2 regions of the Microbispora sp. H10836 genome follow, and region 2 is predicted to be linked to the other one. Evidence: riboswitches for the same ligand, from Rfam matches in the RefSeq annotation. Region 2 holds a riboswitch; the other holds the start of a gene.
What was found. A riboswitch is a leader RNA that binds a small molecule or an ion and turns the genes downstream of it on or off. The one in region 2 is predicted to bind thiamine pyrophosphate.
Positions count from the first base shown of each region.

Region 1: another riboswitch for thiamine pyrophosphate. It lies ahead of thiO (glycine oxidase ThiO); the one in region 2 lies ahead of HHX30_RS22745 (cytosine permease).

Region 1 is NZ_JABBWU010000001.1:358,028-372,639, reverse strand. Features, by position in the region: gene alc (allantoicase) at 1-398, shown strand, start outside; gene pknB (Stk1 family PASTA domain-containing Ser/Thr kinase) at 520-2,529, opposite strand; gene HHX30_RS01700 (thiazole synthase) at 2,735-3,499, opposite strand; gene thiS (sulfur carrier protein ThiS) at 3,502-3,702, opposite strand; gene thiO (glycine oxidase ThiO) at 3,699-4,811, opposite strand; TPP riboswitch at 4,802-4,912, opposite strand; gene HHX30_RS01685 (FAD-dependent oxidoreductase) at 5,141-6,319, shown strand; gene HHX30_RS01680 (Rv2175c family DNA-binding protein) at 6,363-6,737, shown strand; gene thiE (thiamine phosphate synthase) at 6,766-7,419, shown strand; gene HHX30_RS01670 (polyprenyl synthetase family protein) at 7,508-8,575, opposite strand; gene metF (methylenetetrahydrofolate reductase [NAD(P)H]) at 8,716-9,645, shown strand; gene HHX30_RS01660 (GNAT family N-acetyltransferase) at 9,660-10,232, opposite strand; gene HHX30_RS01655 (YbaK/EbsC family protein) at 10,277-10,753, opposite strand; gene HHX30_RS01650 (L,D-transpeptidase family protein) at 10,879-11,712, shown strand; gene HHX30_RS01645 (SAV_6107 family HEPN domain-containing protein) at 12,279-12,716, shown strand; gene HHX30_RS01640 (arginine deiminase) at 12,900-14,144, opposite strand; gene HHX30_RS01635 (transcriptional regulator) at 14,280-14,612, opposite strand, start outside.
Region 2 is NZ_JABBWU010000012.1:174,318-188,929, forward strand. Features, by position in the region: gene HHX30_RS22725 (GPP34 family phosphoprotein) at 1-545, opposite strand, end outside; gene HHX30_RS22730 (TenA family protein) at 589-1,194, shown strand; gene HHX30_RS22735 (Fpg/Nei family DNA glycosylase) at 1,217-2,095, shown strand; gene HHX30_RS22740 (rhodanese-like domain-containing protein) at 2,171-2,494, shown strand; TPP riboswitch at 2,534-2,648, shown strand; gene HHX30_RS22745 (cytosine permease) at 2,639-3,979, shown strand; gene HHX30_RS22750 (TetR/AcrR family transcriptional regulator) at 4,066-4,662, opposite strand; gene HHX30_RS22755 (ABC transporter ATP-binding protein) at 4,686-5,411, opposite strand; gene HHX30_RS22760 (FtsX-like permease family protein) at 5,408-6,550, opposite strand; gene HHX30_RS22765 (methylated-DNA--[protein]-cysteine S-methyltransferase) at 6,758-7,318, opposite strand; gene HHX30_RS22770 (PAS domain S-box protein) at 7,510-9,393, shown strand; gene HHX30_RS22775 (ATP-binding protein) at 9,544-9,996, shown strand; gene HHX30_RS22780 (GNAT family N-acetyltransferase) at 10,024-10,518, opposite strand; gene HHX30_RS22785 (membrane protein insertase YidC) at 10,546-11,208, opposite strand; gene HHX30_RS22790 (DUF6412 domain-containing protein) at 11,282-11,563, opposite strand; gene HHX30_RS22795 (hypothetical protein) at 11,565-11,732, opposite strand; partial or broken gene HHX30_RS41875 (nitroreductase family protein) at 12,094-12,291, shown strand; gene HHX30_RS41880 (response regulator transcription factor) at 12,553-13,266, shown strand; gene HHX30_RS22805 (ATP-binding protein) at 13,263-14,378, shown strand; gene HHX30_RS22810 (multicopper oxidase family protein) at 14,382-14,612, opposite strand, start outside.

The DNA.
Region 1 (14,612 bases), on a different contig from region 2:
CCGACGAGTTCTACTCCGCGCCGAACAACGTCCTCGCACCCGGCCTGGCCCGCGACCAGTCCGAGGGCTGGGAGACCGCGCGCCGCCGCGACGGCGGCAACGACTGGCTCGTGGTCGCCCTGGCCGGGCCGGGCCGGGTGGCCGTCGCCGAGATCGACACGGCCAACCTGATCTTCAACGCCCCCGGCTGGGCGTCGCTGAAGGGCGCGGACGCGGACCGGGCGCCGCTGGAGGACGAGGACGCCTGGTTCCCGCTGCTCCCCAGGACGCGCCTGCAGCCCGACACCCGCCACCGCTTCCGACTCGACGACGACCGCAGGGTCACCCACGCCCGGCTCGACATCTACCCCGACGGCGGCCTCGCCCGCCTCCGCCTCCTCGGCACCCTCACCCCCTGAGCCATCTCGGCGACGACCTCCACATCCTCAGGGGAGCCGATCCCGACGCCGCCTGACGCCGGTCGGGGCGCGACGACGGCCACGAGTGGTGGCCGTACGCGACCGGATGACCGGCGGGGCGTCAGTGCCAGATCGTGATGGTGGTGCCCGGCGGCTGCTGACCGAGCGGCTTCTCACCGACCACGCGGTCGGTGCCCACCACCTTACGGACGTTGACCTTGAAACCGGCCGCCTTCAGCTCGTTCACCGCGTCGTGGACGGACTTGAACATCACGTTGGGCACGTTGACGACGGTGGGCGGGGTCTGGCCGGGGTCGGCGGGGTCGGTCTCCCACGGCCAGCGGAAGCCCTGGTCCGGGCCGCGCGAGGCCGTCAGGTGGACGGTCGCCCCGGCCACCACCTCGGCGCCGCCGGACGGGTCCTGGGCGATCACCGTGCCCGGCGGGGCGTCGTCGGTGGTCTCGTCGATCTGGACGTTGAAGCCCTTGTCGCGCAGGATCTTCTCCGCCTGGTCGCGCATCATCTGCGTGACGTCCGGCATCAGAAGTCCCGCGCTGACGACGAAGTTGACCACGCCGCGCTTCTTGACGCGCTTGCCCACCGGCGGGTTGGTACGGATGACCTGGTCGCGGGGGATGGTGTCGCTCGCGCTCTTGCTGACCCGGCCGGGGGTCAGCCCGACCTCGGCGACCTTCGCCCGGGCGTCCGCCAGGCTCAGGCCCTCGACCTTCGGCACGGGGATCGTCTCCGGGCCGGCCGACGGGATCAGGGTGAGGACGGCGCCCTTGACCACCTCGGCGCCCGCGCCGGGCTCGGTGTCGAGGACGATGTCCTTCGGCACCTTGTCGTCGAACCTCGCCTTGCCGATCCGTACCTCGAAGCCGGCCTTCTGCGCCTCCTGCCTGGCGACCGTGATGTTCTGGTTCACCAGATCGGGCACGGTCGTGTAGCGCCCCTGGGAGAACCACCAACCGGTGAAGGCGATGCCCGCCACCATGACGAGGGCCAGCGCGGCGAGGAACCACACGGGCCTGACTCTGGCCCGTCGCCGCCGGCCCGCTCCACCGGCGCCGGTCAGCAGTTCCGAGCGCGGCTGGATCATCGTGTGGCCGACCGACGGCTCGGCCTCCGGGCGCGCGTGCTGCGACGTGCCGAACGGCGAGGCCCCGCCGGGCGGCGGGAGGGTCCGGTGCGCACCCGTCCGTACGCCGCTGTGGGCGCCGGTGTGGGCGCCGGTGTCGTGGGCTCCGTGAGGGGCGGCGTGCGCGCCGGTGTGCCCGGTCCGCGGCAGCGTGCGGTGGATCTCGACGGCCGCGACGAGCATGGCGGTCGCGTCCGCCGGGCGCGCGGCGGGGTCCTTGTCGGTGGCCGCCGCGACGAGCGCGTCGATCGGCGGCGGCACGTCGGGCGCGATCGAGGACGGCGCGGGGACGGTCTCGTGCACGTGCCGGTAGGCGATCGACATCGGCGTCTCGCCCGCGTACGGCTGCCGCCCGGTCAGCAGCTCGAACAGCATGATCCCGGCGGCGTACACGTCGCTGCGGGCGTCGGCGGTGCCGGCCGTGACCTGCTCGGGCGACATGTAGCCGATCGTGCCGATCATCATGCCGGTCTTGGTCTGGTTGGTCGCCTCGATCGCGCGGGCCAGGCCGAAGTCCACGACCTTCACCCGGCCGTCGTCGGCGAGCAGCACGTTCTCCGGCTTGACGTCCCGGTGGATGAGCCCCGCCTGGTGGGCCGCGCCGAGGGCGGCGAGCACCGGGATGACCATCTCCAGCGCCTCGCGCGCCGGGAGACGGCCGCGCCCGCGCAGCACGTCGCGCAGCGTCCGCCCGGGCACGTACTCCATCGACAGGTAGACGTGCGCCCCGTCCGTGCCCTGGTCGAAGACCTGCACGATGTTCGGGTGCGAGAGGCTCGCCACCGACTTGGCCTCGCCGATGAACCGCCGCACGAACTGCGGGTCCTCGGCCAGCGAGCGGTGCATCACCTTGACGGCCACCGTGCGGTCGAGCCGGACGTCCAGAGCAAGGTATACGGAGGCCATGCCACCCCGGGCGATCCGGGACTCGACGCGGTAGCGCCCGTCGAGCAACTGCCCCACGAGCGGGTCGGTCAGCGTCGTGTCCACTCGCCAGAGTTTACGGGTGATTTGCCGCCGGGCGTGTTCCCGAATCCCAAACCGAGACCTATTCGGCAGCCCTCCGCGCCGCCCGAAAAGCCGTGTCTAATCCGAAAACTGGGCTTACCAGACGCGGATTCCCGCGCCTCTCCGCCCGCCGGCGCGAACACGCCGGACGGGCGGGGGACGCCTTTGTGTGGTGGATGCGGCGGGCTCAGGACGGGCGGACGGGGGAGGACGCCTCGGCGTAGCGGCGGCGGGGGATGCGCCCCGCGAGCCTGGCCAGCCGCCCGGCCGTGACCGCCTGCCGCATGGCCGCCGCCATCAGGTCCGGCCGGTGCGCCCGCGTCACGGCGCTGGCCAGCAGCACGGCGTCGCAGCCCAGCTCCATCGCCAGCGCGGCGTCGCTGGCCGTGCCGATGCCGGCGTCGAGGATCACCGGGACCGTGGCGGCCTCGACGATCAGCTCGATGCTGTGCGGGTTGCGGATGCCCAGTCCGGAGCCGATGGGGGCGCCGAGCGGCATCACCGCCGCGCACCCGGCGTCCTGGAGCCTGCGGGCCAGCGCCGGGTCGTCGCCGATGTACGGCAGCACGACGAAGCCGTCGGCTACCAGCCGCTCGGCGGCGTCGAAGGTCTCGATCGGGTCGGGCAGCAGGGTGCGCTCGTCGGCGATGACCTCCAGCTTGACCCAGTCGGTCTCCAGGGCCTCACGCGCCAGGCGGGCGGTCAGCACGGCCTCCCCGGCCGTGAAGCACCCCGCGGTGTTCGGCAGCACCTTGACGCCGCGGGCGCGCAGCACGTCCAGCACCGAACCGCGCGACGCCGGGTCGAGCCTGCGCATCGCGACGGTCGTCAGCTCGGTGCCGGACGCCTCCAGCGCCTGGTCGAGCACCTCCAGCGACGGCGCGCCGCCGGTGCCCATGATGAGCCGCGAGGTGAACTTCTCCCCGCCCAGCACGAAGACGTCGTCGGTCATGCTCATCCTCCCTGCACCGCCGTCAGCACCTCTACGCCGTCGCCGTCGGCCACCTGAGTGGAGTCCCAGGCGCTCCGGCTCACCACCTCGCCGTTCAGGGCCACCGCGACCCCGGACATGAGGGACGTGAGGGTCCGTACGGCGTCGCCGACCGTGGCGCCCTCGGGCAGCTCGGCCGTGCCTCCGTTGATCGTGACTTTCACTTGCTGAATCTCCCTGGATGGCAGGCCCCGGTGACCGGGGGTGGCTCGTCGCCGGTGAGGAGCGCCGCGACGGCGTCGGCGGTGATCGGGGTCAGCAGCACGCCGTTGCGGCCGTGCCCGGTCGCCGCGAACACGCCGGGCGGGCCGGCGGGGCCGATGAGCGGCAGATTGTCGGGCGTGCCCGGGCGGAAGCCGACCGTGGTCTCGGTCAGTTCGAGCTCGGTGATGCCGGGCACCAGCTCGCGGGCGTCGCGCAGCAGCTCGTACACGCCGCCGGCGGTGACCCGCGCGTCGTACCCCAGCTCCTGCGCCGTGGCGCCCAGCGTGATCTCTCCGTCGCCCCGGGGCACCAGGTAGGCGGGGGAGCCGTGCACCAGCCCCCGTACGCACCGCGTGAGGAACCCCCGGGGCCCGCGCAGCCGGAGGATCTCGCCCTTGACCGGGCGTACCGGCAGGCCGGGCAGCAGGGACGCCGACCACGATCCTGCCGCCACGACGACCTGGCCCGCCGCGACGGCCTCGCCGGACGCCAGCCGTACGGACGGACCGCCCGTCCCTGAGGCGTCGATCCCGGAGACGCGGTCGGCGACCAGCGTGCCGCCCGCCTTCTCGAACGCGGTGCGCAGGGCCCGCACGACCCTGCGCGGGTTGACCCAGGCGTCGTCGCGGGCCAGCAGCCCGCCGCGTACGGAGGGGGCGAGCATCGGCTCGAAGGAACGGCACTCGCGCCCGGTGAGCCGCTCGACCCGCAGGCCGAGCGTCCGCTCGAAGGCCGCCAGGTCGTCCAGATAGGCCATGTCGTCCGCGCCGCGGGCGACCTCCAGCGTGCCCTCGGTCCGGTAGTCCAGCTCGACGCCGCTCTCGTCCTCGAGTTCGGCGCGGAAGTGCGGCCAGGCCGCCAGCGACGCGAGGCCGAGCCGCAGCAGCGGCTCCTCCGTGTAGGTCACCTCGCTGACCGGCGCGAGCATCCCGGCCGAGGCGTGGGTGGCGCCGCCTCCGGGCGCGGGGTCCGCCACCGCCACCGACAGGCCCCGGCGAACCGTGCGCCAGGCCGCGGCCAGGCCGGCCACGCCGCCGCCGGCGATCACGACGTCGTATGTGGGGGGCACACCGCGCTCCCTTCGCCGGCATTACCCGGATCAGGTCGGGGCGGTCGAGAGCCTCCCGCTCTCCTCTCAGCCCGGTCCGCCGGGCTCCCGCGCGTCTTACGCCCACCAGCGTAGTACGCCGCCCGTCATGGCCGATCGCCGGCGGCCGTCCGCCGCCACCTGGCAGCGGACGCCGCGTGCCGCGCGCGACGAAGATCCGCACGCGCGTCGTCCGGTGGAGTAAGGGCCTCCTTCACAACGTGGGCCCCCGGGGAAGTGCGCGCTACTTGCCCAACTCGTTATGAGGGGCCCGTTGGCCAGGGCCCCCGCTGACAATCTATGGTCAAGCTGTGGATCACGTCGTGGTGGTGGGTGCCGGCCTGGCCGGCGTGCGAAGCATCGAGGCGTTGAGGGCCCGTGGATTCACCGGCCGCATCACGCTCATCGGCGAGGAACACCATCGCCCCTATGACCGGCCGCCGCTGTCGAAGGCGGTGCTGCTCGGAGAGACCGACTCCACGGTGGTCGACTCCGACCTCGACGCCCTCGACGCACGGCTGTGCCTCGGCACGGCGGCCAAGGGCCTGCGCGACGGCGTGCTGGAGACGACCGAGGGCGAGCTGGAGTACGACGGCCTGGTCATCGCCACCGGCGCCGCCCCGATCCGCCTGCGCGGCGAGGGCCGCCAGCACGTGCTGCGCACCATAGAGGACGCGCTGGCGCTGCGCGAGCGGCTGGTCCCCGGCGCCCGCGTGGCCGTGGTCGGAGCCGGCTGGATCGGCGCGGAGGTCGCCACCGCCGCGGCCAGGGCCGGGTGTGCGGTGACCGTCGTGGAGGCGGGGGAGAGCCCGCTCGCCGTGGCGCTCGGCCCCGCCGTCGGCAGCCACACCATCGGCTGGTACGCGCGGGCGGGCGTCGAACTACGCCTCGGCGCGATGGTCGGCACCGTGGACGCCGACGGCCTCACGCTCATGTCCGGCGCCAGGGTGCCGGCGGACGTGGTCGTCACCGGCGTCGGGGTGCGCCCCGCGGTCGACTGGCTGAAGGGCTCGGCCGTCCGGCTCGACGACGGGGTGGTGGTCGACGAGCACCTGCGCACGTCGCTGCCCAACGTCGTCGCGGTGGGGGACTGTGCCAACTGGTGGTCGCGCAGGTTCCGCACCCGCCTGCGGGTCGAGCACTGGGACACCGCGCTCCAGGCTCCCGACACGGCCGTCGCCACCCTCCTGGGCGAGGAGGCGGTCTACGACCCCGTGCCGTACTTCTGGTCGGAGCAGTTCGGCCACATGGTGCAGTTCGCCGGGCACCGGGAGGCCGGTGACCGGGTGCTGCTGCGCGGCGACCCGCGTACGGACGCGAAGTGGGCGGTGTGCTGGCTGACGGCCGAGGACAGGCTCGCCGCGGTGCTCACCGTGGACCGGCCGCGCGACGTGGTGCAGGGTCGCAGGCTCGTCGAGGGCGGCCAGCGGCTCGACGCTCGGCGGGTGGCCGACCCCGCCGTCCCGCTCCGCGACTGCATTATGACGTAATCGAGGTGTTTCCTGGCGGCCCGCCTGTGGTAATGGTGGTTCCGTGACGCTTACTGTTGCGCAGATCGACCGGGAGACCGACCAGCTCGTAGGGGAGTGGCTCCCCCTCTCGGAGGCCGCCAAGAGGCTGGGGCTCAGCATGGGCCGCGCCAAGCAACTCCTCAAGGACAAGAAACTCGCCGGCGCCCGCAGGGGCGGGGGCGAGCCGCAGATCCCCGCGGTGTTCATCGCCGGCGGCGACGTGCTCAAGGGCCTGCCCGGCACGCTGACGCTCCTGGCCGACGCGGGGTACGACGAGGTGGAGTCGATCCGGTGGCTGTTCACCCCGGACGACTCGCTGCCGGGGTCCCCAATCGACGCGATCGTGAAGGGCCGGCACACCGAGGTCAAGCGCAGGGCCCAGGCCCTGGGTTTCTGACCGTACGGCCCCATGGCATTGTGGTCGGGTGATTGACACCCGGCGACAGCGGCTCGCGCAGGCCAGGCTCTACCTCTGCACCGACGGCAGGAGGGACCGCGGCGACCTGGAGGAATTCCTCGACGCGGTCCTGTCCGGCGGAGTGGACATCGTCCAGCTCAGGGAGAAGGGCCTGGAGGCGCGCGAGGAGCTGGACCTGCTCGAGGTCTTCCGCGCGGCGTGCGACAGGCACGGCGCGCTGCTGGCCGTCAACGACCGGGCGGACGTCGCCTTCGCCGCCCGGCCCGACATCCTGCACCTCGGGCAGGACGACCTCCCGGTCCCGGTGGCCCGGGAGATCCTCGGCTCCGGCGTGCTCATCGGCAGGTCCACGCACTCGGCGGCGGAGGCGTCGGCCGCCGCCGTGGAGCCGGGGGTGGACTACTTCTGCTGCGGGCCGATCTGGCCCACGCCCACCAAACCCGGCCGCCCGGCGCCCGGCCCCGCGCTGCTGGAACACGCGGCGCGCCTGGGCACCGACCGGCCGTGGTTCGGCATCGGCGGCATCGACCTGGGCAACCTCGACGAGGTGATGGCGCACGGCGTGCGCCGGGCGGTGGTCGTCCGGGCCGTCACCGAGGCCGACGACCCGGGCGCCGCCGCCGCCGCGCTCAAGGCCCGGCTGTCCGCCGTCCCGCTCTGAGCCGCCTCTGAGCCCCCCGTGCGCCGCGTCCCGTCACGCGGGACGCGACGGTGTCCGGGGGGGCCGCCACCGGTCCTGCCCCGCGCCGTCAGGTGCGGCGGGACGTGGCGGCGACGGCGAGGCCGGCCAGTGCCGCGCGGGCCTCCTCCTCGATCGGCGCGTGGTCGAGGGCGTGCAGCGCGTCGTCGAGATAACGCTTGATCATGTCCTCGCACGCGGCCAGCGCGCCGGTCTCCTCGATCACCGCGCGCAGCCGCCCGACGCCCTCGGCGTCCAGCCCGGGGTCGCCGAGAAGGGACCGTACGACCGCCGCCTGGGCGGGGGTGGCCGAGGCGAGCGCGCGCGCGATCAGGACGGTCCGCTTGCCCTCGCGAAGGTCGTCCCCGGCGGGCTTGCCGGTCTCCGCAGGGTCGCCGAACACGCCGAGGATGTCGTCGCGGAGCTGGAAGGCGATGCCCACCTGCTGGCCGTACTGCACGCAGAGCCGGTCGATCCACGCGTGCCGGGCCCGGGCGGCGAGGACGAGCCCGAGCCGGAGCGGCTGCTCGACCGAGTACTTGCCGCTCTTGTAGAGGGCCACCCGCAGCGCGCTGTCGTAGGTGCTCTCGCCCTGAGCCTGTTCGAGCAGATCGAGATACTGCCCGCACATCAGCTCGGTGAGCATGTGGTCGTGCATCGGCTGCGCGGCGGCGAGCGCCTCTGGTGCCAGGCCGCAGGTGCGCCACATCTCCCCGGACCACACCAGCAGCAGGTTCCCCAGCAGCACGGCCGAACCCTCGCCGAACTGCCGCGCGGAGCCGTGCCAGCCCGCCTCGGTGTGCATCCGCTCGAATCGGCGGTGCGCGGACGGCATGCCCCGGCGCACGTCGCTCGCGTCCATGACGTCGTCGTGGACGAGCGCGCTCGCCTGCAGCAGCTCCAGCGAGGCGGCGGCGGCGTGCAGCCCCGGGTCGTCGCCGCCGCCGGCGGCCCGCCACCCCCAGTGGCAGAAGGCGGGGCGCAGCCGTTTGCCGCCGGCCAGGAAGTCCTCCGCGGCGGTCAGCAGGGCGGCCAGATGAGGGTCACCGAAGTGTGGTCGCTGCCGGTCGAGGAACTCCCGGAGTGCGCGGTCCACCTCCGTACGGATGGAATCGAGCGAGACGGCGGAAGCGGTCATGCTCTGAGAGTAACCGGGGTTGATCCGGACACACATCACCAGATCCCCCTTCAAGTGGGTTAACTCACCCAGTAAGGGAAAACGTCCACATAGCAAGACTGCGACCACCGGGAAAAGTGCGGCGCTGTAACCTCTCCTGTATGGCTCTCGGTCTGCCCTCGCGGCTTCCTGATCGCGTCCCGACGGTCCGCGAACTGCTGGCCGCGGGCGAGCGCTCGTTCTCGTTCGAGTTCTCCCCGCCGAAGACCGACGAGGGGGAGCGCCAGCTGTGGCGGGCCATCCGCGAGCTTGAGGCGCTGCGGCCGACGTTCGTCTCCGTGACCTACGGCGCCGGCGGCTCGACCCGCGACCGCACCGTGAACATCGTCGAGCGGCTGGCGCACGAGACGACGCTGACCCCCGTCGCCCACTTCACCGCGGTCGACCACTCGATCCGCGAGCTGCGCCACCTCGTCGGCCGGTTCGCCGACGCGGGCGTGCGCAACATCCTCGCCGTACGCGGCGACCCGCGCGGGGGCAACCCCCTGGACGAGTGGGTCAAGCACCCGGAGGGCGTGCTGTACGCCGAGGAGCTGGTGCGCCTGATCCGCCAGGCGGGCGACTTCTGCGTGGGGGTGGCCGCATTCCCGTACAAGCACCCCAGGTCGGCGAGCATCGAGTCGGACACCGAGTATTTCGTGCAGAAGTGCCGGGCCGGCGCGGACTACGCGATCACCCAGATGTTCTTCCGGGCGGAGGACTACCTGCGGCTGCGTGACCGCGTGGCGGCCCGTGGGTGTGACACCCCGATCATCCCCGGCATCATGCCCGTCACGCAGATGAGCACGATCGCCCGGTCGGAGCAGCTGTCCGGCGCGCCGTTCCCGCCCGAGGTGGCCGAGCGGTTCGAGGCCGTCGCCGACGACCCGGCAGCGGTTCGCCGCCTCGGGATCGAGCACGCCGTCGAGCTGTGCCAGAAGCTGCTCGACGAGGGCGCGCCCGGCATCCACTTCATCACCTTCAACCGGTCGAGCGCGACCCGCGAGGTGTTCCAGGCGCTGCACAGCGTGCCCGCCGCCGTCGCCGGCTGAGCCGGCCGGTCCGTTCAGCTCTCGCGGGCCCCGAGCTCGGGCAGCGGCAGCCGCACCCCGGCGATGACGTACTCCTCGTATCCGCCGGGGAAGACGAACCGGGTCATCAGGTCGGCGAACCCGACGTCCCGGTAGAGATGCCGGGCCACCGTGGGGGCGTCGTGCGTCGAGAGCACGGCCGTACGCTCCGGGCGGCCCTCGCACAGCGTGTGGATCAGGCGCCGGCCGATCCCCTGGCCCTGGTACTCGGGGCGCACGTGGATCTCGGCGATCTCCAGGGCGTCGCCGAACCAGTCCTCCGCCACCACCGGCCCGGCCCGGTCCTGCAGCGCCCCGCGTACGACGTCGTGCCACCACTGCCCGTGGCCGCCGTGGAAGCCGTACGCGAAGCCGGCGACGCCGCCGGGAGCCTGCGCGTCCTCGGCGAGCATGCAGTCGAAGTCGGGATAGGTGGAGTGGTTACGCATGATCGCCATGCGCCCCGCGAGCTGGTCCGACGGCGGGCGCATGGCGACCGTGTAAATCTCCAGAACGGTGTCCAGCACCGCCCTGAACCGGTCGGGCCCCACCCGTCGCAGTTGGATCACTCGTCGCACATTAGCAAAACGTCGCCGGGCCGGTCCGGCAGGCGTCACTCCACCTCGGCGGCCGTGCCCCCGGTGATGCGCAGCAACTCCTCGTAGGACGTGGGGAAGACCGTGTGGGGGTGCCCCGCGGCGGCCCACACCACGCTGTGCTTGCCCAGCCAGGTGTCCACGAGCGTCCGTACGGGCGCGGGGTGCCCGACCGGGGCGACGCCGCCGATGGGCTGCCCGGTGTGCTCGCGGACGAACTCCGGCGTGGCCCGCCGCACCTTCGCCGCGCCGACGAGCCGCGCGATCAGGTCGGTGTTCACGCGGTGGGCACCGCTGGTGAGCACCAGCAGCGGCGCGCCGTCCGCGTCGAAGATCAGGCTGTTCGCGATCGCGCCCACCTCGCAGCCGAGCCGGGCCGCCGCCGTGGCGGCGGTCGGGGCGGCCTCGTCCAGCACGACGACCTCGCCCGCCACCTCGTGGGCCCGCAGGGCCTCCTGGACTCGGACGACGTTCGGATGCAACTTTTCTGCCACGCGGTCACTCTAAACGGATTGCCAGGACATACGCCGCCGATTATGGCCACTTAAGATCAAGCGGCTCACAATCGGACCGTAAGGTGGGTCCTTTGATCGGGAATCGGGCTTATGAGGGGTTGGTCATGATGAGGGGTCGACGGCGACTGGCCGCGGCCACGCTCGTCGCGGTGGGAGCCGTGACGTTCGCGGCGGCCGGCGTCACCGGCACGGCGCAGGCGCGCACCGCCGCGCCCGCGGGAGCGGTGACCACGGCGACCGTGCCGCCAGCGTTACCGGCGCTCCCGGCGCGCGCCGCCGCCTATCCGCCGTTCACCGCGCCGGGCAAGACGCTCAGGCTCGGCGCCAAGGGCTCGGCCGTGAAGGCGCTGCAGTCCCGGCTCAAGGAGCTCGGATACATGCCCGGCGCGGCCGACGGCCGGTACGGCGGGGCCACGCTGACGGCGGTCTGGGCGTTCCAGAAGGTGCAGGGGATCAAGCCGACCAGCACGATCGCCGCCCGCACCTGGAGGGCGCTGGAGAACCCCCGCGCGCCCAGGGTCCTGGTGCCCCGGGGCAAGCCGACGCGCGTCGAGGTGGACCTGACCAGACAGGTGATGGTTCTGTACCGGGGCGGCGCGCCGGTGATGATCAGCCACATCTCCAGCGGCAGCGGCATCCCCTACACCGAGTACGCCACCTGGAACGGCAAGCGGCAGCGGTTCTCCGGCAGCGCCCGCACGCCGACCGGCGACTACACGACCACCTGGCGGGTCAAGGGCTGGCACCGGTCCTACCTCGGGCAGCTCTACAACCCGATCTTCTTCAACGGCGGCATCGCGCTCCACGGCGCCCTGTCGGTGCCGCTCTACCCGGCGTCGCACGGCTGCGTGCGGCTGCCCATGAACGTGGCCGAGGTCCTGCCGGGCATGCTCGGCAGGGGCGTCCCGGTGCACGTCAGGGGTGCCTTCAGGCGCTAGTGCCCCTCCCGCCAACCTTTGCCCCGTCGCGTCGCCCAGAGCGGCACCTCGCTGCGTTGTCGTCGTCGCTCGTAGCTCCGCTACGAGCTCCTCCTCCGCCTTGCGATGCACCACTCTGGCCACCGCTCCGTCCGGGCAAACTTTGGCGGTCGCGGCACCAGTTCCACCCCCGGAGGGGCTCCGCGCGAGGTGCTCGCGCGGGGCCCCTCCGCCGTCTCGTGCCCACGTTTGCGCCACACTCCTCGAACACGTATTCGTTGACAGCCTTGACAGTGGACATGATCGAATCTATGTTCGATGGAGTGGGCGTGGGACTCGCGGCTCGCGCCCACCCCGTTGGAATCGTGCCTTCGTCGTCGGCGGAGACGGATGCGGCACGGCCCGCGGCGTGGGCCGGACGGGGAGAGGGGAAGCTCCTCGTCCGGCCGCCCACGGGAGCCTGAGAAAGCGTCGGGCGATCTCGAGCGGTTCACGGGATCTCCCGGCCGGCGAAATTGTCGGTGCGATCTGCGACTGTGAGATCACCGGCGACCTTCGCCGGAGTGCCACGACTCAAGGAGGCGGGCATGACTGAGGAGAACGACGATCAGAAGAGCGGGCCCCGGCTCTCGCAGGCGGTTCTGGCACACCTCGCGGACGCCAGAGCATGCCTCGCGGACGCCACCGTCGGGCCCACCCCCGCGGACCGCTACGTGTCGGCCCACCTGGCGGCCCTCCGTGCGGCCGCCGGGATCCTCGCGGCGCGTCCGCGGCCGATGGACGGCCGCAGGCGGCGCCTGCGCAGCGCCTGGGAGCTGCTGCCGGAGGCCGAGCCCAAGCTCGCGGACTGGGCGGCCTACTTCGCGGTGAGCGCGACCAAGCGTGCGGCGGCCGAGGCCGGCATGGTCCGCGCCGTCACGCAGAACGACGCGGAAGAGATCATAGCGGAGGCGGACAGGTTCGTCGGCGAGGTCGAGTCGATCCTCGGTCTGCCCGGCCGCCCCACCCTGCCCATGGCCGGCTGACCACCGATCCCGGCACGGCGCGGATCGGCAGGGTCGCCACCATGCCGAGCACCGTCGCCAGACCTGGCCGGCTCGCTGCGGCCAGGCGTGCCGCAGGGGAGGACGAGCGGCGCGGCCGCGTCCGATGACCGGCCGCCGCGCGGTGTCTCAGGTCCGCTCCTGCCGTGGGCGGGCCGCGGGTGCTCAGACGGGGTCGCGCTCCAGGGGGCAGCTCATGCACCGGGGCCCGCCGCGTCCGCGGCCGAGCTCGCTGCCGCGGATCGGGATGACCTCGATGCCGTGCCTGCGCAGGTGGTTGTTGGTCGTGGTGTTGCGTTCGTAGGCGACGACCACACCCGGCTCCAGTGCCAGCACGTTGCAGCCGTCGTCCCACTGCTCGCGCTCGGCCGCGTGCACGTCCTGCGTCGGCGTGAGGACCTTGATGTCGTCCAGGCCGAGGGCCCGCGCGATCGCCTTGTGCATGTCCTCCGGCGGGTGGTCGGTGACCTTCAGCTCCTTGTCGGTGTCGCCCGGCTCCACCGTGTACGAGGGAAGCATGCCGAGCCCGGCGTACTTGGTGAACACGCCCACGTCGACGTTGGTCATCACGGTGTCGAGGTGCATGAACGCACGGGTCTTGGGCAGGTCGAGCGCCACGATGCGGGTCGCCGACCCCGCCCGGAACAGGTTGGTGGCCAGCATCTCGACCGCCTGCGGCTGGGTGCGCTCGCTCACCCCGACGAGCACGACGCCGCCGCCGAGCACCAGGACGTCGCCGCCCTCGATGGTGGCCGGGGCCATGCGCACGCCCTCGTACCAGACGTTGAACCCGCCGTCGTCCGGGTTGCCGTAGCCCGCGGCGAACAGCGGATGCCAGCGATAGACGGCCTCGTAGTTGACGGTCTCCCGCCTGCGCGCCTTCTTGCGCATCGCGTTGATCGACACCCCGTCGTACACCCAGCAGGAGGTGTCGCGGGCGAACAGGTGGTTGGGCAGCGGCGGGAGGACGAAGTCGTCCATCGCCAGGGTGTGGAAGGTGATGGAGCCCGGGTCGCAGCCCAGCTCCATGATCTCGCGCTTGGTGATCCCGCCGGTCAGCAGCGGTGCGAGCGCGTCGGCGTCGAGTGAGTCGAGCGTGTTGCGGATCGCGTCGGCGGTCAGCGGGCCGAACCAGTGCTCGTCGACGCTGCCGTCGAGGATGTGCTTGCGCGCGTCGGGGATCTCGATCACCTCGCGCAGGAGGTCGCCGAGGTGGTGCACCGTGACGCCGCGCCCGGCGAGCACGTCGCACCACTCGCGGTGCTCCTCCAGCGCGCGGTGCACCCAGAGCACGTCGTCGAACAGCAGGCCGTCCTTGTTGCCCGGGGTGAGCCGCTTGAGCGCGAGTTCGGGTATGTCGACCAGGACGCGGCGAAGCCTGCCCACCTCGGAGCCCACGTAAAACGTCATGTCCTGCACTATCCCCGCGTGGCGGGAATCACTCGTACCGGCGGCTCCCCGGTGCGGTGGCGCCGTCTGAGCCACACGCGGCAGGGCGTGATTCGTGCACCGTGACGGGGAGCCGCGTACGAGCCGGGCAGGAGGTCAGAAGGACTCGACGGCGCGGCGGGCCTCCGCGTCGAGCACACCCCAGTGGATGAACTCCTCGGTCAGCTCGACCGGCGACTTGTCGTAGATGACCGCGAGCGAGCGCAGGTCCTCCTGCCGGATGGACAGCACCTTGCCGTTGTAGTCGCCACGCTGGCTCTGGATCGTCGCGGCGTAACGCGCCAGCGGGCCGGCCTTGTCCTTCGGCAGCTGCGACAGGCGCTCCAGGTCGATGACCAGCTTGGGCGCGGGCGCGAGCGGACTGGGGGCGGCTCCGCCGGGAAGAAGCTCCGACACCGGCACTCCGTAGAAATCCGCGAGCTCGGCGAG
Region 2 (14,612 bases):
TGGGCGATCTCCTTGATCCGGTCCTTCGGCGCATCGGGAAACGCCTTGCGGTCGAGCTTGGCCGCGTGCATGACCGCGAACAGCACCGCCGTCCGCTCGTCGGGCTCGGCCCCGGTCAGGACGTTCTGGACGCGTTCCCGCACGCCCTGCTCGTGGCGCGGGTCGAGCTCGGGATAGCGCGTGGTGGGGAAGATCCCCAGGATCTTGCCCTCCTGCTCGCTCAGCACGCCCCGGGCGGCCAGGCGGGTGAGCAGCCGCTTGCGCAGCCTGCCCATGCGTAGCTTGCCCACCCACCAGCTGGCGTCGCGCCGCCTGGCCTCGCCGATGATCCGGGACAGCGTCGCGTCCAGTTCCTCGTCACCCAGCGGGGCGCCGTCCTCGACCCGCAGCTTCTTGCCGTCGAAGCCGACACGTCCGCGTATGGCGAGCTCCGCGAGCAGAGCACCCGCCAAGGCGCAGTCGAGCTCCAGCGACCCGATCATCGGCTTGCCGGTGTCCTCCCGGTAGGCCAGCAGCAGCACTTCCTCGGCGATCGTCAGTGTCACGTGATCGAGCGTAACGCGCCGATCCAGGCCAGAATGTGCCTTTATGGGAATATCTGACGAGCTGCACGCCATCGGGCGGCCGATGCTGGACGCCCAGCTCGCGCACCCGACCGTACGCGGCATCGCGGCGGGCGACCTGCCCGAGCCGGTGTTCCGGTCGTGGCTGGAGCAGGACTACCTGTACCTGCTCGACTACGTCCGGGTGTTCAGCCGGCTGGCCTGGCAGGCTCCGGACGCCCACCTCGGCGACCTGGTCGATCTCGCGTACGCCACCTGGCACGACGAGCTGGACCTGCACCGGTCGCTGTCGGCCGAGTTCGGCGCCGACCTCGACGGCGCGGTGAAGGGCCCGGCCTGCGCGGCGTACACCTCGTTCCTGCTGGAGTCGGCCGCCGACTACGCGGAAGGCCTGGCCGCGCTCTACCCCTGCATGTGGGGCTACTCCACACTCGGCCGGATTCTGGCCGCCGACCCGCCCGCCGAGCCCCGGTACAAGGCGTGGGTGGACACCTACGCCGATCCCGGATTCGCCGCCCTCTCCGCGCGCATCGCCGTCATGATCGACGAGGCGGCTCCCGACCCGGCACGCGCCCGGGAGCTGTTCGTCCGGGGTATGGAGCACGAGCTCGCGTTCTGGGACGTCCCCTGACGGAGCGGGTTAGTGTGAGGGCATGCCGGAGCTGCCCGAGGTCGAGGCGCTCGCCGAGTTCCTCCGCGAGCACGCCGTCGGCCATGCCGTCGTCGGCGTCGACGTGACCGCCTTCCAGGCCCTGAAGACCGTCGACCCGCCCGTCGCCGCGCTCGCCGGGCTGCTCGTCACCGGCGTGACGCGGCACGGCAAGTTCCTCGACGTCGACTGCGACGGCCTGCACTTCGTCACCCACCTGGCGCGTGGCGGCTGGCTGCGCTGGCGCGACGACCTCACGGGCGCGCGGCCGGTGCGGCCGGGCAAGGGCCCGCTCGCGGTCCGCGTACGGCTGTCGCCCGGCGAGGACGGCCGCGCCCCCGGCTTCGAGCTCACCGAGGCCGGCACGCAGAAGCGCCTGGCGGTGTACGTGGTGCGCGATCCCGGGGACGTCCCCGGCGTGGCCGGGCTCGGGCCCGACCCGCTGGCGGAGGACTTCACGCCGGGCGTGCTGAAGACGATCGTGGGCGGCAGCCGGGCGCAGATCAAGGGCCTGCTGCGGGACCAGAAGGTGATCGCCGGCATCGGCAACGCCTACTCCGACGAGGTGCTGCACGTCGCGAAGATGTCCCCCTTCAAGATCGCCGGGACGCTGACGGACGGCCAGGTCGCCGACCTGCACGACGCGATCGTGAGCACGCTGCGGGACGCGGTCGGCCGGGCCAGGGGGCTGGCCGCCAAGGACCTCAAGTCGGAGAAGAAGTCGGGCCTGCGCGTGCACGGCCGTACGGGCGAGGCGTGCGAGGTGTGCGGCGACACGATCAGGGAGGTGTCGTTCGCCGACTCGTCGCTGCAGTACTGCCCGACCTGCCAGACCGGCGGCAAGCCGCTGGCCGACCGCCGGCTGTCCCGCCTCCTGAAGTAGCGCCCAGCGGATCACCGTGGGTCACAGCTTCCGGCATGGGCCCGGGCATCGGCGGGGTGCGGCCACAATGGGCGCATGACATTGCCGGAAATCACCCCCGACGCCCTGCCCGACGACGCGTACCTGCTCGACGTCCGTGAGAACGAGGAGTGGGTGGCCGGCCACGCGCCCGGCGCCGTCCACATCCCGCTCGGCGAGCTGCAGGCGCGGGTGGACGAGGTGCCGCACGACCGCCCGGTGTACGTGGTCTGCCGCGTCGGCGGACGGTCGGCGCACGCCGCGATGTGGCTCAACCACATCGGCAGGGACGCCGTCAACGTGGACGGCGGCATGCAGCTGTGGGCCGCCGCCGGGCGCCCGATGGTCAGCGAAGCCGGTGGGACGCCCTACGTCGCATAGGAAAACGGTCAAAGAAGTGTCATAATCCCAAAGACATCATCAATACCCCGCGGGAGCTCGGGCGTGACCGGGCTGAGAGGGCGGATCGAACGTGCCGCCGACCGCATGAACCTGTCCGGATAATGCCGGCGTAGGGAGCGTGTGATGACTTCTGCCGTCGTCGACGACGCGCACGCGGAGGTTCCCCTCACCCTGGACGAGGAGGCCCCCAGGACTCTGGGGCTGCTCGACCAGGGAGCGTTCTGGGCCAATCTCGGCGTCAGCCTCCTCGGCTTCTCGGGGGCGCTGTTCCTCCTCGACCCCCTGGGCGGCAAGCCGCTGACCTTCACCGCGGCGGTGCTCGCCGCCGTCGTCGGCAGCCTGCTGGGCACGGCCATGGTCGGCCTGGCCGCGATCCCCGGCGCGCGTACCGGCCGGCCCGCGATGGTGCTGCTGCGCGGCCTGTTCGGGGCCCGGCTCTCGTACATCCCGACCGTGCTGAACATCGTGCAGATGCTCGGCTGGGGCGCCTTCGAGCTGTGGGTCATCGCCAACGGCGCGCAGGCCCTGTTCGGCACGGCGGTGCCGTACGCGGTGTGGGCGGTCGCGGCCGGTGCGCTGACGATCGCGCTGACGATCCGCCCGCTCGGCGCGCTGCGGCTGCTGCGCCGCTACGTCACGGCGGGCGTGGTGGTCGCGATGGTCTGGCTGTCGGTCGCCCTGTTCACTCAGGGGCCGTCCGTGGGGGGCGGCTCCTGGGACGCCTTCGCCCCCGCCGTCGACTACGTGATCGCGCTGTCGGTGTCGTGGGTGCCGATGGCGGCCGACTACGCCCGGCACTCGCGGTCGAGCGGCGCGGCGTTCACCGGCGTGGTGGCGGGTTACACGATCGCCCAGGTGGCCTGCCTGGCGCTCGGCATCGCCGCGCTCGCCCTGGTGGGCAACGACCCGGACAAGGTGTGGGACCCCTTCGTGGCCGCCCCGCTCGGGATCCTGTTCTTCGGCATCCTGGTGCTGCGCGAGGCCGACCAGTCGTTCGCGAACGTCTACTCGACGACCGTGTCGATCCAGAACCTCGCGCCGCGCTGGGACCGCCGGGCGATCTCGATCGTGATCGGCGTGCTCACGACCCTGATCGCGCTGTTCGCCGACGTGAACTCCTACGGCGCGTTCCTGACCGTGATCGGGGCGGTCTTCGTGCCGATGTTCGCCGTCCTCGTGGTCGACTACTTCCTGCTCGGCGGGGCCGCCCGGTGGAACACCGCCGGGGACGCCCCCTCCCGGTGGCTCATGGTCGTGCCGTGGATCCTCGGGTTCGTGGCGTACTGGATCGTCACGTCCACCCCGACGGTCGGCTGGTGGGACGGGTTCTGGACCGACGTCCGCCTCGCCCTCGGGTTCGTCCACCAGCCCTGGATGAACGCCGCGCTCGCCGCGTTCCTCGTGGCCGCGCTGGCGACCGTGGCGCTGTCCGTCCCGGCCCGCCGCCTGCGCTCTCGCCGTTGAGTTCGTCGAGCCTCACCTGCCGATCCGCGGGTTCGGCCCGCGTCCCCGGCGCCTGCGACAGCGCTCCGGGGGCGTGATCCGGCGGTTCAGGACGGCTGGGCAGTCTTGCCCGCGGTGCGCACGAACGGCTCCAGCAGGGCCCGTGCGGACTCCCAGGCGGTCTCCAGGTCGGTGCCGGACTCGATCAACCGGGACCCGGCGAACACGATGGCATTGATCATCTCCGCGGTCTCGGGCACCGCGGCGACGCCGAGGCGGCGCAGCGCCTCCACGAGCGGCTCCAGGAGCTGCTGATGCATGGCCCGGCTCTGCTCCGCGACCGTGTCGCCCGGCGCGACCTCCGCGAGGACGGTGGCCAGCGCGTGCTCACCCTCGTTGATGAGCTCGAAGTTCGTCAGCACGTAGGCGAGTACGCGGTCGGCGGGGGTCGCGGCGGCGTCCATCGCCGCGGCGACCCCCGCCGACCAGCGGGGGAAGACGTCCTCCACCAGCGCGTTGAGCAGGTCCTCCGAGGACCGGAAGTACTGGTAGAGACTGGGCCGGGCCAGCCCGGCGCGCTCCGCGACCCGGGTCAGCGTCGGCGGCCGGCCGGTCTCCGCGAGGATCTCCCTGGCGGCGTCGAGCAGCGCCCGGTGCTGGGCGGCCCGATGCTCGGCGACGGTAGCCGCCTGAATGCGTGGCACCTGCTCTCCTCCGCCATGGTCGTCTACTCCGACAGTTTCCCATCCACCATCGACAGGACGCGATCGCAGTGACCGAGCACCTCGTGATCGTGGGTGACCATGATCGTCGCGACGCCCGACTCGTGCGTCTCGTGCGCGAGCAGCGTGACGATGTCGTCGCTGCGGGCGCGGTCGAGCGCGGCGGTCGGCTCGTCCACCAGCAGCACGGCCGGGCGGGTGACGAGTGCCCGGGCGATGCCCACGCGCTGCCGCTCGCCGCCGGACAACTGGTGCGGGCGGTGCCCGGCGCGGTGCCCCATGCCCACCCGGTCGAGCAGCTCTCGCGGGTCGTGACCGTCACCCGCGCGTCTGCCCGCCACGTCGAGCGCGAAGCGGAGCTGGTCGAGCGCGGTGAGGGCCGGGATGAGGTTGCCGGACTGGAAGACGAACCCGATCCGGTCGCGGCGGTGGCGCGCCTTCTCGCGGGCGCTCGCCCGGGAGATGTCGACGCCGTCGAGCAGGACCCGGCCGGTGTCCGGCGTGGTGAGCGCGCCGGCGACGGCGAGCAGGCTCGACTTGCCGGAGCCGGACGGCCCGACGATGGCGACGAACTCGCCGGACGCGACGTCGAGGTGCACGTCGTCGAGCGCGGTGACCGTGGCGTCGCCGTCGCCGAGGGTCAGGGTGACGCCCTCCACCAACAGGCCGCCGCGTTCCCGGGCGCCGGGCCGGAGCGAGTCCGGGCGCGGGGACGTGGAACTGGTGGTCATCTCTGCCCTCCCAGGGCTGCGAGCGGGTCGACGCGGACGATGCGGCCCACGGCCGCCACGGCACCGGCGAGGCCGAGGCCGACGAGGAGCAGGGCGGCGAGGACGAGCGGGGCCGCCTCCAGCGCGAACGGCATGGGGGTCGTGGTGAGCAGCGTGCCGCCCCCCACCCCCAGCAGGAAGCCCACGGCGGTGGACACGGTCAGGATGACGGTCGCCTGGATCATCGTGTCCCGCATGAGGTAGCCGGTCGAGGCGCCCATGGCCCGTATGACGGCGAGCTCGTGCTTGCGCTGGATCGTCCACACGGTGAAGAACGTCCCGACGACGAGCGCGGAGATGGCGTACAGGAAGACCTGGATCAGCGTGAGCGTGGAGGTCTCGGCGGAGTAGCCGGGGGAGGCGCTGAAGGACTCCTTGAGCGTCATGCTCGTGGTGCCCGCCGCGGCGTCGCCGCCGGACAGGTCGATCCGGTCTCCGTCCCGGGCGCGCAGGGCGATGGCCGTGGCCTCCTCGTACGCCCCGTCACGCACCTCGTCCCCCGGCCCGGCGCCCGCGTGCACCTGCTGCCAGGTGCGCAACGGCAGGTACGCGACGTCGACGTGCCCGAAGGTGCGCTGGTCGCCCGTGGTGCCGACGACCTTGAGCCGGGTGCCCAGGCGGTCGATGACGACGGTGTCGCCGATGCCCACGCCCTCGTCCAGGACGGTCTTGCTGACCACGATCCCGTCGGGGTCGCCGAGTCCGGCGCCGTCGGAGACGGCGGGGGCGAGGAAGGAGCCGGGGTCGACGCCGAACAGGGCCAGGTCGATCGGCACCTGGGTGCCGGCGGCGGTCGTGGCCTTGGCGTTGACCAGCATGTTGCCGAACGGCGCGGCGTCGCCGACGTCGTCGCGGCCCTTCCACGCCTCGGCCTGGTTCACGTTGACGGTGCTGCGGGAGAAGGCGGAGTCGGTCTTGGTGCCCTCGGCGAAGGCGAACGCGGTGACGGGCAGCCGCTGGAGCCCGGAGACGCCGTCGTTGACGAGCCCGGAGGAGAGGCCGGACAGCAGCACGACGAGGATCGCGATGAGGGCGACGACTCCGCCCATCAGGCCGAAGCGTGCGCGGGCGAAGACCAGCTCGCGCCAGGCCAGGAACATGGCACTCCTTCGAAGCAGGGATTTCAGGGACGACGAGCGCCCCCATTTACCGACGCTCCGTTGGTAAACATACCAACACTGCGTCGGGAAGAAGCCCGCGCCGTGGTCCGTGGTCCGTGGAGCGCTGAGAGGCCGTAGTCCGTGGAGAGTGCTCCGGGTCTGCCGCTGAGACCTCACGCCCGCGCGCCCGCCGACGCGCCGGAGTGACTAGAGAGCGCCCTCCAGGCGGAGCAGGTGCTCCTTGGCCGCCTGGCCGCCCGCGTAGCCGCCGAGTGCGCCGGGGCCCTCCACGGCCCGGTGGCACGGCAGGAGCAGGCAGACCGGGTTGCCGGCGAGGGCGTTGGCCACCGCGCGGGGGGCCTGCGGCCGTCCGATCCGCTCGGCGATGTCCTTGTAGGTGGTGACGCTGCCGTACGGCACGGCCGGCATGAGCTGGATCACCGTACGGCTGAAGCCGGTGACCAGGCGCAGGTCCACGGAGAGGGAGAAGGTGCGCAGCCTGCCCGTGAAGTAGGCGTCGAGCTCCCTGCGCAGCGGATCGAGACGGCGCGGGTCGGGCCCGATGAACGAGCCGACGGCGCGGGAGATCCGGGCGAAGACCTCGTGCTCGCCCTCGTAGGTGCAGGCCAGCACGCCGCGTGCGGTCACCGCGAGGACCAGGCGGCCGACCGGCGCGTCGGTGGTGCCGAAGGCGACCTCGGGCGGGGTCTCGCCGACGTAGCCCGGCGAGGTCACGCGCAGCAGGGCTTCGAGGTCCTCGGTGGACATGGGCGCCCCGCTTTCTCTTCTCCGCGTGCAGGCAGCGTATCGGAGCGGTTGCGAGGTGACGGAAAAGGCCAAGATCAAAAGGTGAAAGAAGGCACGATGGGGGCGTGGGTGACAGCAGCGTGGACGGCCGGGCGGCGGACATCGCCCCCGCGGCCGCTGACGCCGCGGACGTGCTCGCGGGCGAATTCGACATGCAGCCGGGTGGCGGCTCAGGCGCGGGTCTCCACGGGGGCGACGTCGAGGAGGGCCTCGCGCGTGCGGTCCTGGCCGGCTCCCCCGACGCGATCGTCGCGCTCGACCGCGACCTGGCCGTGCTGAGCTGGAACGCGGCGGCCGAGCGGATGTTCGGCTGGCCCGCGGCCGAGCTGCTCGGCAGGCGGGCGCCGATCGTGCCCGACGAGCTGATGGCCGAGCACAACGCCGTGCTCGAACGCGTACGCGCGGGCGGCCGGGTGTCGCTGACCACCAAACGTCTCCACCGCGACGGGCGGCTGCTCGACCTGCGGGTGGACACGAGCGCGCTGAGTTCCCCGGCCGGCGTCCTGCTGGGGTACGTGAACGTCTACCACGCCGCCGAGGACGACGACGCGGCGCACGGCAGGATGGTGCGCCGCGCCCGCCTGGTGCGGCGGCTGACCGACGTGGTGGGCGACATCAACGCCGAACTCGACCTGCCCGTCGTGCTCGACCGGATCGCCGCGAGCCTGACCGAGCTGACCGGCGCCGACGCCGGCGGTTTCGTGTCCATCGAGGGGGAGCGGCTGCGCCTGGTCGGCGTCCACCGGTTGCCCGAGACGCTGCGCGGGGCCACCGCCGACCTGCACACGAGCCTGGTCGCCAAGCTGCTGCGCACCGGCAAGACCGTGCTGCTGGAGACCGGCCCGGAGGGCTTCCCGGACCTGATCTGGGCGCGCGTGCCCGGCCTGCACACGATCGCCGTCGGCATCGCCGCCGTCGGCGGACGTCCCTATGGAGCGCTCTACGCGTTGTTCGCCCGGCGCAAGGCGAGTCATCTGGAGCTCGAACTGCTCGAACTGCTCGCCGGGCACGCCGGCATCGCGGTCGCCAACGCGACGGCCTACCAGGACGCGGTGCGGCAGCGCGCCCACGAACGGGCGGTCTTCGACGCCAGCGCCGACGGCATCGCGGTGCTGGACGGCGCGGGGGCGGTCGTGCGGTGGAATCCGGCCGCGGCCGAGCTGACCGGCCACCCGGCGGAGCGCGTGATCGGCGGGCCGCCGCCCTTCCCGCTGCCGGCGCCGGGCGAGAAGCTCACCTTCCAGCTCCCGTCCGGCCGGTGGCTCGACGTGCTGTGCGCGGAGATCCGGGAGACGGGGGAGACCGTCGTCGACTTCCGCGACGTGACCCGGGCCAAGGAGCTGGAGGAGGCCAAGGACCTGTTCCTCGCCACCACCAGCCACGAACTGCGTACGCCGATCACGATCGTGCACGGCTTCGCCAGCACGCTCGACTCCCGCTGGGACCACCTGGCGGACGTGGAGCGGCGGTCGGCGGTCCACACGATCGCCGAGCGCGCCCGCTCGCTCGGGCAGCTCATGGACCATCTCCTGCTCGGCGCGCGGGCGGGCGCGGAGGAGCTGAAGGTCAGGGTCGAGCCCTTCGACCTGGCCGCCCGGGTCCACGCGGCGACGCTCGGGCTGCCGGTCCTGTCGGACCGGCACCGGCTGGAGGTGGACATCCCGCCCGATCTCCCCCTCGTGTACGGCGACGCGCTGGCCACCGACATCCTCCTGGCCCAGCTGCTGGAGAACGCGTTCAAGTACTCCCCCGACGGCGGCCTGATCCGGGTCGAGGCGTGGCCGGAGGACGACCGGGTCGTGCTGGTGGTGGACGACGAGGGAGTGGGAATCGCGCCGGGCGACCGGGAGCGGATCTTCGAGCGGTTCGTCCAGGCCGACAGCGGCAACCGGCGCAGGTTCGGTGGGGTCGGGCTGGGGCTCTACATCGTGCGCAACCTCGCCCGGGCCCAGGGCGGGGACGTCGCCGCGCTGCCCCGATCCGGTGGGGGGACGCGGATGCGACTGGTGCTGAACTCGGCGGAATCTTCATCCTGACAGGACAGATCGGAGCGTGGCGTCACCACTTAAGGACTGATCTATTGTCCAATGTGCACAAGCTGTGATGCGGGGCACGGTTTCCCGGCCGAGTGAGCGGGGCATTTCGGTCGTAGTTGCTCGTGCAGCAGATACGGGGGTCAGGGGGAGGTGAGTGCGTCGAGCGTCGTGATGCTGCCGTACGCACCGTCGAGCGTCGCCGTCGCACGTCAGCGCCTCAGCGCCGAGCTTTCGACCGCGGGGCTGCTCGCCTCCGCGGTCGACGACGTCGTTTTGATCATGAGTGAACTGCTGAGCAACGCGCTGCGCCATGCCCATCCTCTTCCGTGCGGCCGGCTCAAGGTGGCCTGGGTCTGCTCGGACAGCCAGGTCGAGGTGGCCGTGAGCGACGGCGGCGCGTGTACGGAGCCCCGCGCGGGCCGCCCGACGCTGTCGTCCCTCGGCGGCCGTGGGCTCGGCATCGTGGAGTACCTCGCAGAACGCTGGGGAGTCCGGCACGAGGAGGAGGCGACCACCGTCTGGGCCGTGGTGCCCGCCTCATGGCCCGACCAGAATGGGCATGCCGAGCTGTCCGAAATTCCGGTGCTGCGCGAGGTCGGCTGACACGCGCTCACGCCGCGTGGCCGGGCATCAGGGCCGGCTGTGCTCCATGCAGATCAGGTCGTCGCGGGAGTCCCACGACGCGGTGACGGTGAACCCGAGCCGCTCGTAGAGGGCGATCGCCGTCGTGCGCCACCGCCACACCGACAGCCGTACCGACCGCAGGCCGGTCGCGTGCGCCCGGGCGAGCGCGGCGCGGACGAGCGCGGCGGCCACGCCCCTGCCACGCTCGTCCGGGTCCACCCACAGGCGTTTGATCTCCGCCCGCCCGCCGGCGGGCGCGGCGAGCACCACGCAGCCGATCGCGGCGTCGCCACTGCGCGCGACCAGCACGACGTCGTCCGCGAACGCCGCGCCCGGGTCCTCGACCTCCGCCCGGTAGCGCCCGGGCAGGCGCGTCGCGTCGGCCGCCGGGACGCCCTTCTCGGCCTCGGTCCGCAGGTGGTAGGCGGCCAGGAGCGCCCGCAGGTCCTCCCGGCCGTCGTCCCCGGCCGCCCAGGTCACGATCGAGTGGTCACGGATCACGCCCGCCAGCATTCCACCGATCCGGGGTCAGGCCGTGCGCGGGTGGAGCACGGCCCGCTCGGCCGTCGTCCAGGCGCTGCTCACGAGCAGGTAGACGCCCGCCGCGAGCGGGAGGAAGGCCGCGGCGAGCACGGTCCAGAACGGCATCAGGACCGCCAGGCGCCGCATCGGCGCAGTGGGCTCGACCCGGCGGGCGGCGATCACGGCCACGGCCACGAGCAGCGCGAGCAGCGCGGCGAACACTCCGGCGGCAGGGCTGACCAGGCCCGCCCCGGCGAGCACGGCGGAGAGGTGCTCCCCCAGCGGCACGCCGAGCACGCTCTGCGCCAGCAGCAGGTTCGGGTGCCCCGCGATGACGGCCGCCGTGAACAGCCGGTAGGTCACCGTGAAGAACGGCAACTGCGCGAACGCCGGGAGAAAGCCGGTGAACTGGCCCACGCCCTCCTTGGCGTACAACGCGTTGACCTCGCGCAGGAGCCGCTGCGGGTCGTTCTTCCACCGCGTGCGCAGCCCTTCCACCTGTGGTGCGAGCCGCATGCGGATCCGCTGCGCCCGCGCGACGCGGACGCTCAGCGGCAGCAGCGACAGCCGTACGGCGAGGGTGACCAGGACGATCGCGAGTCCGGCGCCGGTGAGGTGGCTGAGCGCGTCGATGAGCCGGTAGGCGGGGTCGAGCACGAAGTCGAACATGGGAAGCCTTTCGTCTGTGACCTGTTGCCGGTGAATGAGGGCATGACGAAAGCGCTCGTCACCGGATCGCCGGTCAGACGAGCGCGGGGCTTCCTGATGGTGCGCGGGGACGGGGACGGCCAGGCGTGCCGGGATCACGCAGCCTGACCATCGCCGTCTCACCGTTGTACGACGGCCTGCCCGGCCCCTGACGCAGAACGGGGACGCCGGCCAGCCGGCAGAGCATCCAGGCGAACACCAGGACGGCCACGCCGGCCAGGCCGACCGCGGTCAGCGCGCCGGGGCCCGGGGACCCGGCGGCCAACTCGGCCAGCAGCCAGAGGAGCGATCCGATGGCGGCCTGGAGCGCGTTCACGTCAGCGGGACAGCTTCCCGACCACGGTGACGACGACCACGGCGACGAGGGCGACGATGCCGATGATCAGCAGGAACTTCAGCGTCGCGAACAGGGCGGGGATCACGAATCCGAACACCAGCCAGAGGGCCAGGAGGATCCCCAGTACGGTCAGTACGGTACGGGCCATAGCCACAAGGTACGCGGTGGGACCGACAACCGCGAGCTTGATCGTGTTCGACCATCCTCGGCCCTGCGGTGATCCACTGAATCCGCGCTCGCGACGGGCAGCGTCGGTCAGACACTGCCTTGATCCAGAATCGGTTCGCATACCCGTGATTCATGAGGTTTCACGTGAATCATCGCGTTCGGCGGCAGTTCATCGACAGAAAGTCAGGGCTCCCCTGCCGGTCCCTGTGGTCCCATCGGCTACCTTCACCGCATGCGCCGTAGGCTCCGTAGGCTCCGCTTGATCACCGCGAAATCACCCGACTCGTGGCGTTCCTGACGCGGCCGCGCGGCGCACACGACCCGGTCCCACTGGTTGAGGTATGAACCTTCCGCGACTCGCACCGGCCCTCCAGGGGCGTTTCAGTCCGCTGCGCTTCGATCCGCACCATCGGCTGTCCGGCTCGGACGTCGAAACCCTGCTGGAGGCGGCCCGGTGGGCTCCGTCCGCCGGTAACGCGCAGCCCTGGTCGTTCCATCTGCGCCGCCGGGGAGAGGACGGGCACGGGCAACTCGTGGAACACCTCGCCGGCAGTTCGCGCCGGTGGGCGCCCGATGCCAGCGCGCTGGTCGTCAACCTGGCCCATCGCGAGGCCGACGACAGCGGCCTGCTCTACTCCGAGTTCGCCGACTACGACCTCGGCCAGGCGGTGGCCCATATGACCGTGCAGGCCCATGCGATGGGCCTGTCTTCCGGAAGCGCGACGGCCGCCGCGAGCGGCGGTTCTTACGGGGCGGTGACGGCGCTTCGCCGGGCCGCCCGCCGGACTTACCGTGGGGACGTGCCCTCCTCGAGAACTTCCCAGAATCCCGCCCGCGTCCTGGTGGTGGAAGACGACCCCACCGTCGCCGAGGTGGTGGCCCGCTATCTGGAACGCGACGGGCACGAGGTCGAGTGCGTGGGCGACGGCGCCGAGGCGCTGCGCCGGGCTCTGGCCGACCCGCCCGACCTGATGGTGCTCGACCTGATGCTGCCCAAGCTCGACGGCCTGCAGGTCTGCCGGAAGCTGCGGGAGCGCCGGCCCGTCCCGGTGATCATGCTGACCGCCCTCGGTGAGGAGATGGACCGGGTTGTCGGCCTGGAGACCGGCGCGGACGACTACGTGACGAAGCCGTTCAGCCCGCGCGAGCTGGCCCTGCGCGTGCAGTCCGTGCTGCGGCGGGCCCGGGGCGCGCTGGTGCCCACCGGCACCGGCGTGCTGCGCGACGGCGACCTGGTGGTCGACGTCGGCGCCCACGAGGTGCGCCTGGGCGGCAAGGAGATCACCCTGACCGCGCGCGAGTTCGACCTGCTCGTCTACCTGCTGCGCAACCCCCGCCAGGCGTTCAGCCGTACGGCCCTGCTCGACCAGGTCTGGGGCTGGTCGTTCGGCGACTCCTCCACCGTGACGGTCCACGTGCGCAGGCTGCGGGAGAAGATCGAGGACGATCCCACCGACCCCCACCGGATCGTGACGGTCTGGGGCGTCGGCTACCGCTACGAACCGCTGTCGTGATCGTCCAGATCGTCGCGGTCGCCGCCGGGCTCGGTCTCGTCATCGCGGCCCTCGGCCTGGCGCTGCTGCGGGTGCTGCGCCGCCGGTCGATCGGCGTGATGCTCGCGGTCGTCGCGGCGGTGACGGTCTCCGCGACGCTGGCCGGGGTGGTCGCCATCACGCTCGCCATGATCATCGACGGGCGGCCGAAGAACATCGTGCTCACCGTCGTCGGCATCGGCGGCCTGGTGGGGCTCGGCGTCGCCCTGGTGAACGCCCGGACGGTGGTGCGCGCCAGCAGGAGCCTCGTCGGCGCGCTGGAGAGCGTGCCGCCCTCCGGCCGGTTCGTCCCGCCGCCCACGCCGCTCCCGGCCGAGCTGCAGACCATCAGCACCACGCTTGAGCAGGCGTACGAGCGGCTGCGGCTGGGCCGCGAGCGCGAGCGGGCGCTGGAGAGCGCGCGGCGCGAACTGGTCGCGTGGGTCAGCCACGACCTGCGCACCCCCCTGGCAGGCATGCGGGCGATGGTGGAGGCGCTGGAGGACGGGGTGGCCGACGACCCCGAGACCGTCAAGCGCTATCACGTCCAGATCAGGGTGGAGGTCGACCGGCTCGCCGGGATGGTGGAGGACCTGTTCGAGCTGTCGCGGATCCACGCGGGCGCGCTGCGGCCCACGCTCACCCGCACGGGGCTCGGCGACCTCGTCGCGGACACCCTCGCCGCCGTCGAGCCGCTGGCCCGCGCCGGGGGCGTGCACCTGACCGGGGAGGCGGACCCGCACGTCCCGGTGTACGCCGACGCCGGGCAGCTCGGCCGGGCCGTACGCAACCTGGTGGTGAACGCCATCCGCCACACGCCCGCCGGGGGGACGGTCGTCGTGCGGGCGGTGACCGAAGGGACGACCGCCCGCCTGTCCGTGCTCGACGGCTGCGGCGGCATCCCGGAGGAGGACCTTCCCCGGGTCTTCGACGTCGCGTTCCGCGGCGAGGCGGCGCGGACGCCGGGCCCCGACGGCGGCGCCGGGCTCGGCCTCGCGATCGCGCGCGGCATCGTGGAGGCCCACGACGGCGGGATCGGCGTGGTCAACGAGGGTCCCGGCTGCCGCTTCGAGATCACGCTGCCGTCGGCCTGAGGCTCACTCCGGCTCGTTCGCGGCGGTCCCGCCCACGGTGAAGGGCGTGCTGACCCCCTCGTACATGAGGTGGGCGACGAGACCTTCGGTCGCGTGCGGCAGGTTGTGGCAGTGGTCCATCCAGATGCCGGGGTTGTCGGCGACGAAGGCGATCTCGTACGTCTCGCCGGCGCCGACCTCGAGCGAGTCCACCCACCACGGGCTGCCCGTCGCCCGCACGCCGTCCCGGCTCAG